DNA from 4 places in the Brevibacillus sp. RS1.1 genome. Region 3 is predicted to be linked to each of the others. Evidence: riboswitches for the same ligand, from Rfam matches in the RefSeq annotation. Region 3 holds a riboswitch; each other region holds the start of a gene.
What was found. A riboswitch is a leader RNA that binds a small molecule or an ion and turns the genes downstream of it on or off. The one in region 3 is predicted to bind cyclic di-GMP.
Positions count from the first base shown of each region.

Region 1: it holds a riboswitch for cyclic di-GMP, as region 3 does, so the genes downstream of both, ggt (gamma-glutamyltransferase) here and HP570_RS10490 (GNAT family N-acetyltransferase) in region 3, are expected to answer to the same signal.
Region 2: it holds a riboswitch for cyclic di-GMP, as region 3 does, so the genes downstream of both, yfmT (benzaldehyde dehydrogenase) here and HP570_RS10490 (GNAT family N-acetyltransferase) in region 3, are expected to answer to the same signal.
Region 4: it holds a riboswitch for cyclic di-GMP, as region 3 does, so the genes downstream of both, HP570_RS15920 (methyl-accepting chemotaxis protein) here and HP570_RS10490 (GNAT family N-acetyltransferase) in region 3, are expected to answer to the same signal.

Region 1 is NZ_JABSVA010000004.1:244,614-248,829, forward strand. Features, by position in the region: gene HP570_RS15455 (glutamine--tRNA ligase/YqeY domain fusion protein) at 1-452, opposite strand, end outside; gene HP570_RS15460 (SET domain-containing protein) at 532-1,149, opposite strand; cyclic di-GMP riboswitch class I at 1,390-1,478, shown strand; gene ggt (gamma-glutamyltransferase) at 1,660-3,378, shown strand; gene HP570_RS15470 (methyl-accepting chemotaxis protein) at 3,459-4,216, shown strand, end outside.
Region 2 is NZ_JABSVA010000007.1:82,435-86,650, forward strand. Features, by position in the region: gene HP570_RS21255 (methyl-accepting chemotaxis protein) at 1-213, opposite strand, end outside; gene yfmT (benzaldehyde dehydrogenase) at 244-1,701, opposite strand; cyclic di-GMP riboswitch class I at 1,787-1,872, opposite strand; gene HP570_RS21265 (methyl-accepting chemotaxis protein) at 2,048-2,983, opposite strand; gene HP570_RS21270 (hypothetical protein) at 3,008-3,763, opposite strand; gene HP570_RS21275 (RsmB/NOP family class I SAM-dependent RNA methyltransferase) at 3,849-4,216, shown strand, end outside.
Region 3 is NZ_JABSVA010000002.1:1,042,342-1,046,557, reverse strand. Features, by position in the region: gene HP570_RS10495 (methyl-accepting chemotaxis protein) at 1-1,473, opposite strand; gene HP570_RS10490 (GNAT family N-acetyltransferase) at 1,475-2,029, opposite strand; cyclic di-GMP riboswitch class I at 2,221-2,304, opposite strand; gene HP570_RS10485 (hypothetical protein) at 2,747-2,932, shown strand; gene HP570_RS10480 (amino acid ABC transporter substrate-binding protein) at 3,173-3,949, shown strand; gene HP570_RS10475 (amino acid ABC transporter permease) at 4,023-4,216, shown strand, end outside.
Region 4 is NZ_JABSVA010000004.1:339,545-343,760, forward strand. Features, by position in the region: gene HP570_RS15920 (methyl-accepting chemotaxis protein) at 1-1,780, opposite strand, end outside; cyclic di-GMP riboswitch class I at 1,854-1,954, opposite strand; gene HP570_RS15925 (formate--tetrahydrofolate ligase) at 2,090-3,718, opposite strand; gene HP570_RS15930 (FAD-binding oxidoreductase) at 3,866-4,216, opposite strand, start outside.

The DNA of each region.
Region 1 (4,216 bases), on a different contig from region 3:
GACCGGCTGCGGAACGGACTATCTGTGCCTGGCTCTGTCCATGTTCCACGCATTTTACGCATGTCTTCAGGAGACAGATCGTCTACGTAAGCCAGACCTTTTTTAATCAACAGCACCGCTCGGTTGTACATCTCTTCAAAGTAATCAGATGCAAAAAACAACCCGTCCCATTCGAAGCCAAGCCATTGAACGTCCCTTTTGATGGCTTCTACGTATTCGATGTCTTCCTTCACCGGGTTCGTATCGTCAAAACGCAGGTTGGCCTTGCCGGAGAATTCTCGTGCCAACTCAAAGTTGAGGCAGATTGCTTTTGCATGTCCAATATGGAGATACCCGTTCGGTTCTGGGGGAAAGCGGGTAATGATTTCCTTTACTTTGCCCTCTTGCAAGTCATCAATCATGATATTGCGGATAAAATTGGATGCCGCTACCTTGTTTTCCAATGAAATCAACCTTTCACTTCACCTTTACACTCCATAATACTGATTCTCTTCCCAGAGTTCAACAAAATCGGGTCGTTGACCGACCCGCTCACGTCTCCCATTGCTGCCCCGTTTGCCATTGTGACCTGCAATACAGGTGAATAACAGAATCAATGGCTAAGCGCTGCTCCGTAATCCCACGAATCGTTTCGAGATGCTTCGAGGGAATCAGATGCAGCAAAGGCTGTTCAACATGATTGAACCGTTGGAATGCTTCCGCTGCAATCCGATCCCACTGCGGGTAATACCGAAGCAAATCATCGGGCATTACACGGGAGCGGTCCGTGTCGGACTCGGGCAAACACTCAAAAGGTTCATCCAAATTTAACGTTCCATAATCATCAGTTAGCTCTTCGCCCGGAAAAATATCCCGTGCAGCCAATTCCATATCATACATGGTCGGCACACAATTCGCATGAAAGCTGTGGTTCACGTACCTTGCCTTATCCCAACAAAGAATATACTTTCCGAACTGGTTCTTAAACGAATATTTTTGTACGTCCTGTTTTCGTAATGAGTCAAGTCTTTCCACAAATGCAGGGTCCAATACTTGGTCCAAATCATCCTGTGCCCATACAATCGTTCCTTTTGGGATAAACCTTGTCGCAAACACACCGTACCCGATCTCATCGTTGATATAGCGCAATTCTGTATCGGGATGCATCATGGTCTTTGTTTCACTCCTTGGCAAATGTGCCTTTTTATCATCATAAGCAGCTTTGCCCCAGGAGGTGTGTGAATATCTGTCGAAAAATACATAGCATTCCTAACTATTTTTCCGGATTAAAATATTTTTCTTATTTACCACAAATGGTAAATAGTCTATATTATTGGCAAACGGAGTTTTAGGAACATTTTCCCACAACGATTGAATCAGTATATGTGTCATTTTATGCTTCACCCATTGATATCGAAACGGCATACCCGGGGAAATCCGGCGACGCAAAGCTACAGGGGCTACCTCCGCAACAGCGGACACGCTTGCCAGCTACCGAAGTATTGATGTAGGACGCGACCAATGATCCTATATCATTGGTCTTTTTTTGCGCTCATAATGTCTATTTTTGTCTACTTTTGTATGTTTGTGTATTTTTAACTTTTAAAGGAGGTGAGGCAACAGCGGATAGCCGGTTTAATGAATCATTATTCTTTTCATCATGAAGGAGGTTTCATAGGAATGTCATTCTGGAAGAAACTCTCGACCGTCGCGCTGACTGCTGTCATCGGGGTATCAACATTCTCTGGAGCACAAGCTGCTAACCGTCCAACATCGATGTCACCGAACGCAATGGTGACGACTCCTCACTATCTGGCTACGGCTGCGGCCCTGAAAACATTGGAAGACGGTGGAAATGCAGTAGATGCTGCTATTACAGCCGCTTCCACCTTAGCTGTTGTCTATCCTCATTACACAACCATTGGCGGAGATAACTTCTGGCTCATCTACAATGCCAAAACAAAAGAGCTGAAGGCGCTGAACGGCAGTGGGCGCGCAGGCGAAAAGGCAACCATCGACTATTACAAAGGCAAAGGCTACGAAAAAATCCCGTCCCGCGGTTATGAATCAGCAAACACTGTCCCTGGTGTCGTCTCCGGCTGGTGGGAGGCGTACAACTACGCCCATAAAAGCATGGGCAACAATAAGCTTCAATGGAACAGACTGCTGGAGCCTGCCATTGGATACGCCGAGAACGGATATCCCGTCTCCCCCAACCAAGTATATTGGACAAAATACGCGACAGATCCAACTGACAATGACTTGAAGAATCTTCAACGTTTTGATGGCTTCCGCAAAACATTCCTGAAGCCCAACGGCGATCCTTATGCAGCAGGCGAAATTCTCAAACAAAAGGATCTTGCCAATACTTTGCGAATCATTGCGAAAAAAGGCGCTGACGGTTTTTATAAAGGAGAAGTTGCTAAAAAAATCGTAGCAGACATGAAAGCCAACGGCGGATTGCTCACGTTGAAAGATTTTGAAAAGCATACCTCCACTTGGGCAGATCCCATTACGGTAGACTACCGTGGCTACAAAGCGTATAACGTTCCACCTAACTCCCAAGGCATGGCATCGCTCTCTATTCTTAATGTTTTGAATAACTTTGACCTCAAGAGCATGGGTGAAGGAACACCCGATTACTACCACACGATTGTGGAAGCTACCAAACAGGCTTTCGCTGACCGCGACAAATGGCTGACTGACCCTGCCTTTGCGGATATCCCTGTGGATGAGCTGTTGTCCAAGCAGCACGGGAAGGATTTAGCTGCGCGCATTGATATGAAGCAAGCAGCCAAATCCGTAGAACCGCTTGATCCAAAAGGCGATACAACCTGGTTCGGGATCGTCGACAAAGATGGAAATGCCGTGTCCATCATTCAGAGTCACTACTTTGACTGGGGTTCTGGCATCGTAGCGAAAGATACGGGTGTCCTTTTACAAAACCGCGGAAGCTACTTCTCTCTGGATTCCAAACACATCAATCACTTGGAACCAGGAAAACGCACCTTCCACACCATTAACCCAGCTATGCTCTTTAAAGGGGACAAGCCTTATCTTCTTTACGGAACACAAGGGGGAGAAGGTCAGCCGCAAACGCAAGCCGCTCTCGTCACACGCATCGTCGACTTTGGTTTCAGCGTGCAAGACGCAATCGAAGCGCCAAGATGGCTGCATGGGCGCAACTGGGGATCTGCTTCCAACAATCTCAAGGTGGAAAGCCGCATCCCTCAAGAAGTCCTGGACGAGCTCATTAAACGTGGGCATCCAGTCGAAAAGCTTGAAGCAGCCTATACCGATGCGATGGGACAGTCCGGCGCAATCCTGATTGACCCGCAAACCAATGTAAAATTTGGCGGTGCTGACCCTCGCGGTGAAGGCGCAGCAATGGGCTATTAATATTTTGTCAGACTGCTGAGCTCATCTCAGCAGTCTGACTGTTTCTATTTCGCATTCACGGATTAGGAGTGGACAAACCTATGTTTTTGTTCAACAAGCTCAGGAACAAAATGATTCTTTGGTTTCTCGTCGTGGCTGTCATTCCACTTACTGCCGTTTCGTTGTTTATCACGAACAGCTTTTCATCCATTCTCATTGATAAACAAAAATCATCCTATGTTGACCTTACTTCCAGTACAGCCATAGCTATGGATCAATATCTGGACCGGCGTATGACAGAAATTCAAGTTTTAGCCCGCACCTCGGATATTCAATCCGATGATGCAGCAGCAAAAAATGAATTCATTCGCAAGTTTACCGAGGAAATGAAGCTGTATGACGGAAATACGTTTATCGCAAGCGATGGAAAAGTAACGGCTGATACGTTCCCCAAAAGCGTTGGAATCAATCTTGGCGAGCGCCAATTCTTCAAAGACGGTATGCAGGACAAGCCCAGCTTCTCCGATGTTCTTGTTGCGAAGACAACCGGCAATCGCTCTATCATCGTCGCTTCCCCTGTAAAAGGGAAAAACAACGAGAAGCTTGGTGTCTTGACCGGGCTCGTCAATGTAGATGACTTCACAGCTACCTTTCTCAAAGATTTGAAAGTAGGCAACGATGGTTATCCGATTCTCGTTGATAACAAGGATCAAATTCAATACCATCCTACCCAGGATCTGATCGGCAAACCGCTTGCGGAATCCGGTCTGCCGCAATCATTAATGGAAATCCTGAAATCAGGAAAAACGGAAAAGGGCTCATACAGCTACTCGGACAATGGTAAGGAATACGTTGTCAC
Region 2 (4,216 bases), on a different contig from region 3:
CTCCTGGAGTGGATCACCAGACTTTACCTGCAGGGAAAATGTTTGGGCAGGCACATTGCGCAATAGCTTTTCCGTGTCGTAGACCCCAATGGTAATGTCATCGTTGAGCAAATCATTTAAATAGGGAGCAACCTTGATGAAAGCCTCGAGAAGTTCTGCATTTTTCCCCTTTTCGGAGGCTTCTGTTTCGTTCCATCCTTCGTATCCGTTCATGACCCTCTTCACCTCTATCTTTTGCTAGCATTAGTACGGAAATTGACGCTTCTTGTGCTGAACCGAAATCCATTTTAGCGTAGTAAACTCTTCTAGGCTCCATTGACCATTCAAGCGTCCCAATCCGGAATGCTTTTCACCGCCGAACGCCACAATTGGTTCGTCATTGATCGTTCCATCGTTGATATGAATCATGCCGGTCTCAATGCGCTTGGCCATCTGGGCACCTCTCTCCAGATCGCGGGTATGAATCGCCCCGGACAATCCAAATGGTGTCTCGTTCGCCATACGAATTGCTTCTTCCTCGGAAGCAAACGACATGATGCAAACAGCCGGACCAAACAGCTCTTTCGATGCAATGGACATGTCTGTGGTCACTCCTGTCAAAACAATCGGCTCGACCACGTTTCCTTTTACTTCCCCTTTCAGTGCAGGAACGGCTCCTTCGCGTATCGCCTCATCGATCGTTGCCATCAGGTTGGCGACTTGCCGTTGATTGATGAGTGGACCGATTACCGTGTCTGGATCATTTGGGTCGCCTACCTTGAGACCAGATACTTTTTCCACATACAGATCGAGGAATTTATCGTATACATCTTGGTGAACCAGAACCCGGTTAGCCGACATGCAAATCTGACCTTGGTGGGTAAAGCGGCTGAATACCGCTGCATTGACGGCATACTGGAGATCCGCATCCTCCAAAACAATCAGGGCACTATTGCCACCTAGCTCCAAAATCGCCTTCTTGAAATGCTTCGCTGCCACTTGCGCGATATGGCTTCCTACTTGGCTAGAGCCTGTAAACGAAAGGATGCGCGGAATCGGGTGGGAGACAAACCCATCGCCAATTTCAGCAATATCCGTTACAACGACGTTGATCAAGCCTTTGGGCAGACCTACTTCTTCAAAAATTTTCGCGATGAGAGTCCCACCCGTGATTGGCGTGTGCTCATGCGGTTTGAGGACGACACCGTTGCCCGCGCCAAGAGCTGGAGCTACGGACTTCATCGACAGATAGAACGGGAAGTTGAACGGACTGATGACACCGACAACTCCTGCGGGAATCCGATACAAACGATTTTCCTTTCCGTCTACGGGAGAAGGGAGAATTTTTCCTTCCATACGTACAGGGAACGTAGCCGCCTCGCGAATAATATCCTTGACAAGCCCGATCTCAAAAAATGCCTTCAGTCGGGTTCCACCTAGTTCACGAATGATGATCTGAATGATTTCTTCTTCATGCTCTTCGATATAGCGAACTGCACGCTCCAACATTCGGGATTTGGTATAGGCATTCACTTCATCCCACTCTTTTTTCGCGTTGGCTGCCGCCTTGTAAGCCGCGTCGATATCCTCCAGATTTGCCATTTTGAATTCTGCGATGACTTCCCCGTTGTAAGGGTTGATATCTTGCAATGTCTTCGCGCCAAGTCCGTCGCGCCACTCCCCATTGATGTACTGCTTGTCCAGTGTTTGAAGGATTGACATGCTACAACCACTCCCTTTTGAAAAATAAAGAGGCCCCTTTCGCATGAAAGGAGCCGTCATACTAAAACAGCAAAATACACTGCTCGTTGGCAACCCGGCTGCCATCGTAACGTGTACATTAGGCCCGTGGCTTTGCGTCCCCACTTTTCAATGGGTTTGCCCATTCATAGCGAATGCTGATAAGATTTTGTCGAAAAAAGGAAAGATATGGAGAAACATACTTTGATTATAGTACTCCATTTCGAATAGTCAAACGTAAACATGTAAATATTTCGTGAAAGGAAAGAACAAATATCAAAAAGTCCGCATCGCTTGGATACGGACTCCTGATTTTTCTTCCTCATGATCACAATAACTTTTTGACATCCTTTACGCTCGTCGCGAGCATTTGCTCTACCGCGTTGGCGTCTCTTACGTGCTTGGTGATGCCTTCATTCAGCTCGTCCAGTAAGCCCTTTGCCTCACTTACCTGCTGGGACACATCGTCAGCAAAACGCTTTTGATGCGCGATGATTTCCATCACACCCGCCACTTCGACGTTCAGTACCTGGAAAGCGTTCGCGATCTGATCCGTCTTCTGTGCAGCATCCTTGCTGATGGAAAGTCCATTTTTGATCGCACTGCTGCTTTTTTCACTGTTGGACAATGCTTCTTTGATTTCTTCTTGAATCTTGCCGATCAATTCCGCAATCGTCTTGGTCGAGTTCGCTGTCATCTCTGCCAGCTTCCGTACTTCATCCGCTACGACAGCAAAGCCTCGGCCTTGTTCCCCCGCACGTGCAGCTTCTATCGCTGCATTCAGAGCGAGAAGGTTAGTCTGATTCGTAATATCGCTGATTACCTTGACAATACTCGTAATTTCCGAAGAACGCTCTTCCAAGAGGCTCATGGACTTGGACGTATGAACCGATTCTTTGTCGAGCAGGCTCATGACTTCCACAACGTCCGTCATAGCCTTATTGCCTTCATCTGCACGCGCTACCGATTGTTTGCAGATGTCTGTCAGGCGCTCTCCTCGAACCGACAACTGGCTCGCAGATTCATCATCCCGCTCATTAATGGCCTGGATATTCTCTACGGCACGCTTCATCCTCGTCACCAATCGCACCATTTGATCGGAATCGGCGTTCATTGCTTGGTCCGAAGCGAGGATTGCACCCATCTGTTCGTAAAGACCGCGAAGCTCATGTTTCCATGCGTCTTGCTGTCCTGCCATTGTGGTTGTGGCTGTCGTCGCTGCTGTCTCTTTTTCTGCCAGGCCTTTGTCTTTTTTCCAAAACATCCGCTTCCCTCTCCTTTGTACCCATCAATTGTCACCTCGGCGGCTATATACGCGGGACTCGATTATTCCCGGATGTTGTTTCGCCAAGCTCAGCAAGTTTTCCAAGAAATAATAGTGACCCTCCAAGAGCTCCACGTCTTTACGCTCAAAATGCTTCACCTGCAAATACTGCTGCATTTCCAAAGCATAGCGCTCCAGTTTATCGTGAAAATCGTTGGCACGAAGCATTTGCTCCACTTCTGGATATTCTGTTTTCAGGCGACTCAGCTCGCTGTATACACGCCCACCCTCCAGAATCATCTGGTAGGCCGTACGCTCGAGCGTAGCTGTTGTAGCTGCCTCCTGCTCCTCACGCTCCTCGCGCAAAGCTGCCAAGTACGTGATAAAATGGTAGACAGTTAAAAACAATGGTCCTAAAAATAGAATGATCCCTGCCTTGTACACATGCTGATTGGACAAATTGCTGATGAGCAGGAACAAGTGAAACAAGATCGCACCCAACCATACATAGATGATGATTTGGTGATTGATCTTCCCTGCCTTTTGGTGGCGTGAAAAGGCAAAGGTAAGTCCGAGCAGATAAAAGGCAAGCAACGTAAAGCTGGCAGAAAACAAAGCCATCTCCATATCGGTCAGCCAATCTGCATCGGCGGGTATTTCGATAAAGAATTCAAAAGCGAGCACCAGCAGTGAGAACAACAACCCCATGATCCAAAACCGGCTTACTTCCGAGTCATTCCTCCGCCGGGAGCGGTAGCGTTTTGCACGGGATCCTTCCATAATGCTCTCACCTCATTCTCTATGATTCGCCATGATTCTATCTTTTCCTTTCACATGGGGCCAAAATCTGACATCGGAGGCTGTTATGACAAAAAATTTACCAACACCATTTATCGAGCGCATGAAAACCTTGCTCGGACACGACTATGAGGCCTTCGTTTCCTCGTATGATCAGCCTGTGACACACGGCTTGCGAGTCAATCCGTTGAAGGTGGAGCGTGACGATTTTTTGAAAATCTCGCCGTTTGCTGTAGAAGCAGTCCCTTGGTGCGAAAACGGGTTTCGCTACAAAAAGCCTGCTCGTCCCGGCAAGCATCCTTTTCACTCCGCTGGCATGTATTATTTGCAGGAGCCAAGCGCGATGTCCGCTGCCGAAGCACTCGGTGCACAACCTGGTGAGCGAATCCTCGACCTGTGTGCAGCGCCAGGGGGAAAATCGACGCAGCTTGCAGC
Region 3 (4,216 bases):
CTACATATGGAGACCACGCATTTGCTGTTCGATTTTCTCAAAGCCGCCAGAAACCTTAACGACTTCGTCTTTTTGCTCAGAAACGAGAACAAGCACTTCTTCCAGGCTCTCTTTGTTCTTGTCGGTAATATCGGCGTTGACTTCTACTTTTGCGCCAACTTCCTGAATCATGCTGTGAACATGGACGATGAACTCTTGCAGGTTCTTCGTTTTATCTGCGAAGTTTTGCATGTAGTTGTCTACATTGGTGAACATTTCTTGTACTTCGAGGATGCCCTCGCTATTTTTCTCAAAAGACGTCTGTGACTCGGAAATCATATCCGATACGAGCTTCATTTTTTCACGAATGGTCATGAGCAAGCTCGAGATCGACTCGGAGGATAGCTTGGAGGATTCAGCGAGCTTGCGTACTTCATCTGCTACGACAGCAAATCCTCGGCCGTGTTCACCTGCCCGAGACGCTTCAATCGTGGCATTGAGTGCCAACAGGTTGGTTTGTGCAGAAATATCGGAAATGGTTTGAATGATTTTCCCAATCGATTCGGTTTCTTTATTGAGCTCTTGAATCAGCTGGTTCGTACCTTGGATGTCCGTGATGAATCGTTCAAAGTCATTGCCGATGTTGCCAATGCGTTTTCCACTCTCGCTAGTGGCTTCTTTGGTCGATTCTACGTACTCATGCATCTCTGTAACAGAGCGGGTCATGTCCTCAACTTGCAGATTCGTCGAGCTCATTTCCCGACGCAGCTCATCCGTATTGCTAGTCTGGACCGTAAAGGACTCCATAATGTCTTGCAGGGAAGCGACGGTTTCGACAGCGCGAACATTTACACCATCTGTTACCTTGTTCAAATTCTCTTGATAGTCTTGCATAGAGGTGAGAGATTCATTAATTTGATCGAGAACACGTTGCAACGATTCCTTCGAGGCAATCGCTTCTTGCTTTTGTTGCTCACTTTCCTCTTGCAGTTTGTTATTGAATACAGCATGCATCATGCTCGTGATAGAGACGAAGCAGAAGGTGAGCAGGAAGTACATCAGGTCAAGATTGCTTGTCGAATGGAAAATCAATTCTCTCTGTGTCAGGAAGTAGTAAGAGACAATGCCTAATGTCGATACAATGGTTAAAATATTGATGAGTCGGTCTTGATAAATCCCCATGACGGCTACAAAGAACATAATGGTCATGATATTGATCATATGCGGGTCCAGTCCAACTACAATGAACATGAAGATCCCGATTACGACTAAGTTGAAGAACTTCATGAAGGGCGCTGCTTTTTCACGGAAGCTCGGGCGATTGGAGATGTAAGTAAAAGGTGCCAGCACGCCATACAAAATACCCAGTATTGTGAAAACGAATGTGTACGAGACGCCTAGAAAGAGGTTTAAGACCTGAACAACTGTAATAATACTTGCGAATACGATTACGACCCAATTGTTTCTTCTTCTCAATAGATCAATGTTATCCATGTTACCCACCTACCTCGACTTTTACTTGATTGGACGACGACGAATTGTACCAGGAATATTTCGGATCGTGCTTATTGTCATAGACATCTTTTAGATGAAAGAGGGTCGGAATGGCATCGGCCCCTTTGTAAAAGACGATATCTTTGGTCTGAATCGCCTTTACTTGATACTTCGTGTTAATAAATTTAAAAAAAGTTGGATCTGCTACCCCGATTGCGTGGGTATAACCATGCTTTTCAGCGTAATCTATCATCAAGCAAATTCCTTTTTGCCCTAGTTGTCCACGGTATTTTGGCAAAACAGCGAGACTGTCTACCTCCATTACTTTCATATCTTCTGTAACAACATCCTGAAATAGTGATTTTATATAAGCACTTGATTTGGAAAAGGGCGTCATTTCAAATGTTCCACCTGCTTCACCATCATCGGCAAGTAGGAGGAATTGTGCGGAGCCTTCTTTCGCGTACTCCATCTCGAAGCCCATGCTTGTCCATACTGTTTCTTTGATTTCATGAAATTTAGCTAACTCTTGTACGGTTTCTACTTGTTTGTACATAACTTCTCCACTCCATCGTTTTCTGATTACCGTGTTGTGTATGTTTGACGTCCCAAAAGTTATGTTTTTCCATTCTGTTGCAAAAATGAGAGTGCTTTCATCCCCCTTTCAAAAAACGAAACACAAAAAAAGGCCGTTCCATCGAAATGGAACAACCGAAGCTACCAACATCAAAATAATTGTTCCAAGATGATGGCAACCCGGCTATCATGGTCAAAGACTGTAGACCCGTGGTTTTGCGTCGCCACCTTTCGATGACTTTGCCTTTTGCATTTATTAGCAAAACTTGTAAAAGTGTGTCGAATTTTGCTGGACATAATCATGCAAAATATAAGACAAAAGATATACTTTGTCAAGTTTTGGTAGGGTAAAGAAACTAATTGTTCATAAAGTATAGACGAACAAAAAACCATTTGTGATATCAACTAGTCCTTCATTCATAGGCGTTAGGTTAGGGTACGCAGAATGTCTAAAACTTCGGTAGGCTCCATTCGGCTTTGTTGCCTTCCCCAAGGATATCGAATGTGAACTGTTGCCCATCTAAATTTACTTTATATAAAGGTACTTTCCCCTGTTTGATGAAAGAGAAACCTTCTGAAAAAGTTTTTGGTGTTTGAATGCACGTAGCTGCTCAGGAGTTGAAAGGAATACATAAAAATCACCCGTAACAAAAATTTTCCAACCATCCGATAACTAGAAGGAATAGGAGGGGATATTATGAAGGAAGCAAAAGTGATTCAATTCTACTTTTCCGGAGGCGGTGAAACGATTAGCATCGAATCCACGGAACCGGAAGAGATCATTCAAATGGTCGCTAATCAAAACGACGGATGGCTCCAGTATGATGATGTTGTCATCAACGTGAGAAATGTTTCATATATCAAAGTGTGCAATCAGGCGTAAGGATAGGGAGCGGATGTATATAGCTCCAACACGAAAAAGCTCTCCATTGAATGCGGAGGGCTTTTTCGTGTTGGAGGTAGCCGGGCATTTTCCCCAATTATTTGGCGTATATTTCTAAGGTGCTTTTGTTTACTAAAGTATCGACTATTCCTTGCTAATATGCTATCATGATACCTTGTTAACGTATTACCACTTTATCAGAGTAAAATATAGAGCAGGGAAACGAGGGGGATCATCACGATGAAGAAAATAGCATGGATGTCATTGTTGTTGGGTGCGGTGGTTTCGTTGGTAGTGGGCTGTTCCAGCGCAAAAACTGGCGCTGACGCAAATAAGCTGATTATCGGAATTGATGATAAGTTTGCACCGATGGGTTTCCGGGATGAGAAAAATGAGCTAGTCGGTTTTGATATTGATTATGCACGTGCAGCTGGCGAAAAAATGGGAAAACAAGTTGAGTTTCAAACAATCGACTGGAGTGCAAAAGAGTCTGAACTAAACAGTGGTCGTATTGACTTGATCTGGAATGGATATACGATTACAGATGAGAGAAAAGGGAAGGTTCTCTTTACCAAGCCTTATCTGAAAAACGCACAAGTAGTGGTCACGAAGGCAAATAGCAACTTGACCAAGCTGTCAGACTTGGCTGGTAAAGCAATTGGTTTGCAAAAGCTGTCTTCCGCAGCTGACGCGATTAATGCGAGTGATATCAAAAATCAGGTCCAATCGATTACCGAGTTCCCTGATAACGTACTGGCACTGAGTGATTTGAAGATCGGTCGTGTAGAAGCAGTCGTCATCGACCAGATTGTGGCCGATTACTATATGGCAAAAGAGCCGGGAGCATTTAAGCAGTTAGAAGAATCGCTGTCTCCTGAGGAATATGGAATTGGCGTCAAAAAAGGCAACGAGGCATTGCAAAAAGAGCTGCAAAAAGCACTGGATGCAATGAATCAGGATGGTACAGCTGCAAAAATATCGGAAAAATGGTTCGGCGAAAATCGTGTATTGAAATAAGCAGAACAGCGATGGCTTCGCCGCATGATTGGCGAAGCCACGCTTTTATTTTCAGGATTAGGAGCATACCAAGATGAGCGTAGACTACATTCTCTCCATTACGAAGCCCATGCTAGAAGGGGCGCAGATGACGGTGCTGTTGTTTCTCATCGCCATTCTGCTTTCCATTCCATTAGGTTTTCTGATCACCTTACTGGCAAAGAGCAGTAATAAGGCGCTGGCCTGGCTCGCGCATACGTATGTATATGTGATGCGTGGGACGCCTCT
Region 4 (4,216 bases), on a different contig from region 3:
CTGACATTTGCTCAGATGCTGCGGATACTTCCAAAATGTGCGCGGCAACGTTCCGGGAAGATTCCAAAATATGCTCGAAGATTTCGCGAACCTCTTCGACCAGTTGGATACCTTGCTGTGCGTTTTGGTTCCCCTCGGTCATAACCTCTACTGCGTGATGAGTATCCTGCTGGATTTCCCCGATCAGCATTGCAATTTTCGATGCGGATTCCTCGGATTGGTTCGCCAGTTTTTTCACTTCACCAGCAACTACAGCAAACCCACGTCCATGCTCGCCAGCACGTGCTGCCTCAATCGAAGCGTTCAAGGCAAGCAAATTGATTTGCGAGGTCAACTGACTGATCGTATCGAGAATGCCTTCGATTTCTTTGGAGCGATTGTTGAGCTGCTCGATGGCTACAGTCGCCTTCGAAGTTCCCTCCCCAATGCTTCCCATCTGGCGAACTGCCTGCTCTACCACAGCAGTCCCTTGCTCAGCCTGCTCTGTTGCGATCTGGGCAGCCTCAGAAACATGTGCAGACGTCTCTGCGATTTTCACGATGCCTGCTGCCATGTCAGTCATCGACAATGCGACTTCCTGCGAGCTGGATGCCTGCGCCTCTGCTCCCTCAGAAATCTGTTCGATAGACAAGCCGATTTGGTTGATGTTTTCCGTTGCTTGTTTAATACCTTCGGATACTTCCTGACTAAAACGCTGAACTTGATCAGACGACAGTGATACGTCTTCGATCAAATTTTTCAAGTGTGATACCGTCTGGTTAAAGTCACGGGACAGAACCGCAATCTCGTCTTTTCCGTCAACCGTTACGGTCTCTTTCAAGTTACCCTGCGCCACTACATTTACTGCGTGATTCAGACGCTCAATTGGTTTCACCATGCGTACAGCCAAGAAATAAACGAGGACAACCCCAAGCCCCAATACGATGAGGGAAATAACCGTCAATCGGACTAACAGTTGATCGACAGGCGCATGCAGCTCAGCTACGGGTGCAGTGATGTATACCCCCCAGTTCAAATTGGTTGGCGCATAGGAAGCAAATCGCTCTGTATTCTCGTATTCGTATTGGGCGATTCCATGATTCCCTTGCTTGATATCTTCAAAAGCAGTCTGAAGTTGAAGAATCCCCATATTGAGAATGGATTCCTTCAGAATGTACTCGCTATTCGGATGATAAATAAATGTTCCTGTTTTGCTTACTAAAAAGGCGTAACCTAATTCGCCAAATTTCTCTTCAGACACCTTTTTTTGGATCTCATTGATTGGAATCGTAGAACCGATGTAACCGTATTGACGGTTGTCCTTCATCAATGGAACGACCAGTGTCACGATGTTATTCCCTGTCCGCTTCGAAACGACTGGCTCAGAGACAACAACCTTCCCTTCCCCTTTGCTGGCTTCCTTAATATGCGGACGATCTGAGATGTCGGTCACTTCACCCTTGAAATTGATCACTTTCTTACCGCTTAAGTCATGCGAAAAGAAGAACGTCTCAAACTCGGGGTTTTTCTTTTGGGCTTCTTGAATGAGTTTCAGGTCTTGTTCGACATTTTGATCTGCCGACATCAACCCTCCTATCGCTCTTACAATCTCAATTTTCTCTTGAAAGAAACCATCGATACGAATCGAGAGATTGCTAGCTGACAGCTCAGCTTCTTTGTCCAGACTGTTTGCCAAAAGGTTGGAAGCACTCCAATAGCTTGCACCGCAAACCGTACCCAAACTTATCACCAACAGCAGGCACAAAACGATAATTAGCTTATTCTTCAAACTATTTTTCATACCGAATCCCTTCTCCCTTCTCTTTTTTTCAACAAAAAAAAGACTGCCCACCGACAGCCCATCATGACTACGGTATGGCAACCCGGCTGTCCTAGCTGCGAAAGTCATTTAACCTTCGTCCTTAGACCCGTGGCTTTGCGTCCCTGCCTTTCAGCAAGTTTGCCTTTGTCATTCCTTGTTGTTTTTCAATTAAGTTCACTTTTTTTCAATCTCACCTTTCATTTCCCATAACTTTCTGCGAATAAACCTCAAAATGGAAAAAAAGCTGACAACCTTTTACAGCTGTCAGCTTTTTGTCACACTTTTTGATTAGCTTAATCCAATCACGTGGCCTTCCTCGTCTACATATAACGATTCCGCAGCCGGCTTTTTCGGGAGGCCTGGCATGGTAACCAAGCTTCCGGTCAGTGCCACGATGAAACCAGCTCCTGCTGATATGCGCACTTCGCTCACATGAATCGTGAAGTCTACAGGTGCCCCCAACAGATCAGCGCGATCCGTAAAAGAGTACGGTGTTTTCGCCATGCACACAGGCAGATGGGACATGCCCATTTCTTCTACCTTTTGCATCGTTTTTAATGCCAACGGCGAAAAGACAACTCCTGATCCACGGTATACTTCTTTCACGACAGTCTCAATCTTGTCTTTAATGCTGAGGCCTTCCTCATACAAGAATCGGAAGGACGAAGGCAGCTCTGCTGCTCGAATTACTTTTTCAGCCAGCTCGACACCGCCTGCTCCTCCTTCTGCCCACACTTTAGAGAGCGCTGCTTCGGCTCCAGCCGCTTGGCACAGCGCAATGACAGCATCAATCTCTGCTTGGGTATCTGTCGCAAAATGATTGATGGCCACCACTGCTGGCACACCGAACTTCTGTAAGTTTTCCAGATGTCGCTTGACGTTTTCGAAGCCTTTTTCCAGAGCAGACAAGTTCTCCACTGCCAAGTCAGGTACTTTTACCCCGCCGTTGTATTTCAACGAACGAACCGTAATGACCACGACAGCAGCCGATGGAGTCAGACCTGCTTTTCTGCACTTGATGTCAAAAAACTTCTCGGCCCCCAAGTCGGCACCAAATCCAGCCTCTGTTACGACGTAATCTGCCAGCTTCAAGGCCATTTTGGTTCCGATCACACTGCTGCACCCATGTGCGATATTGGCAAAAGGTCCACCGTGAATGATGACCGGGGTTCCCTCGATTGTCTGTACGAGATTGGGCTTGATAGCTTCCTTCAAGAGAACGCACATCGCATCAACCGCGTTGATTTCTTCTGCCCGTACAGGCTGATCATTGAAATCGTAGCCAATAATGATACGGTTCAACCGCTCGCGCAAGTCTGCTAGATTCTCACTCAAGCATAAGATCGCCATGATTTCCGACGCTGTCGTAATCATGAAGCCATCCTCACGCGTCATTCCATTGCCCTCACCCAGACCAACCACGATGTTTCGCAGTGCGCGGTCGTTCATGTCCATAGCTCGTTTCCAGACGATTTTCTTTGGATTGAGTCCGCGCGGATTGCCATGGAAAATATGATTGTCGATCATCGCTGCCAACAAGTTATGTGCAGCTGTAATCGCGTGAATGTCCCCTGTAAAATGCAGGTTAATTTCATCAGCAGGGAGAATTTGTGCCTGGCCGCTTCCAGTTGCGCCTCCTTTGATCCCCATGCAAGGACCCAAGGACGGCTCGCGAAGTGCTGCCATTGTTTTCTTCCCGAGATGATTTAAAGATTGTGACAGACCAATCGTCGTGAGCGTCTTGCCTGCTCCCGCCGGATTGGGGTTCATCGCTGTAACAAGAATCAGTTTGCCATCAGGGCGATCCTTCACTTGCTCCCATAGTTCATCTGATAGTTTGGCTTTATATTTTCCGTATAGCTCCAAATGCTGTTCTTCGATACCTGCACTTTTGGCAATTTCAACAATAGACTTCATTTTTGCCTCCCTGCCACACCAGAATGTAATGCACCAGTTACCAATCTTCTACATTCTGCATAATCATCCTTTCTCCTCTCCTCTTCGACACATTACGCAAAAGAAAAAGCCCACATTCCGACAAACGTTCAGAATGCAGGCTCTCTGTTATTTCCCGAAAATTTTTCCTGGATTCAAGATGCCGTTCGGGTCCAGCACATGCTTCATGGCTTGCATGACGTCCAGTGCTTCTCCATGTTCCTTGCGCTGGTATTTGATTTTCCCCACACCCACACCATGTTCCCCGGTGCAGGTTCCTCCCCGACTCAATGCGTACTCCACCAGATGGGCATTTACTTCCTCGGCAAGCGCAACTTCTTCGGGGTCATTCAGGTCGATCATTAGGATGGCGTGATAGTTCCCATCCCCGACATGCCCTGCAATCGCACCATCCAGCCCAGCGCGATCAATGGCTTGTCGGGCGTCCACAATGGCTCCTGCCAGCTCGGAAATCGGCAA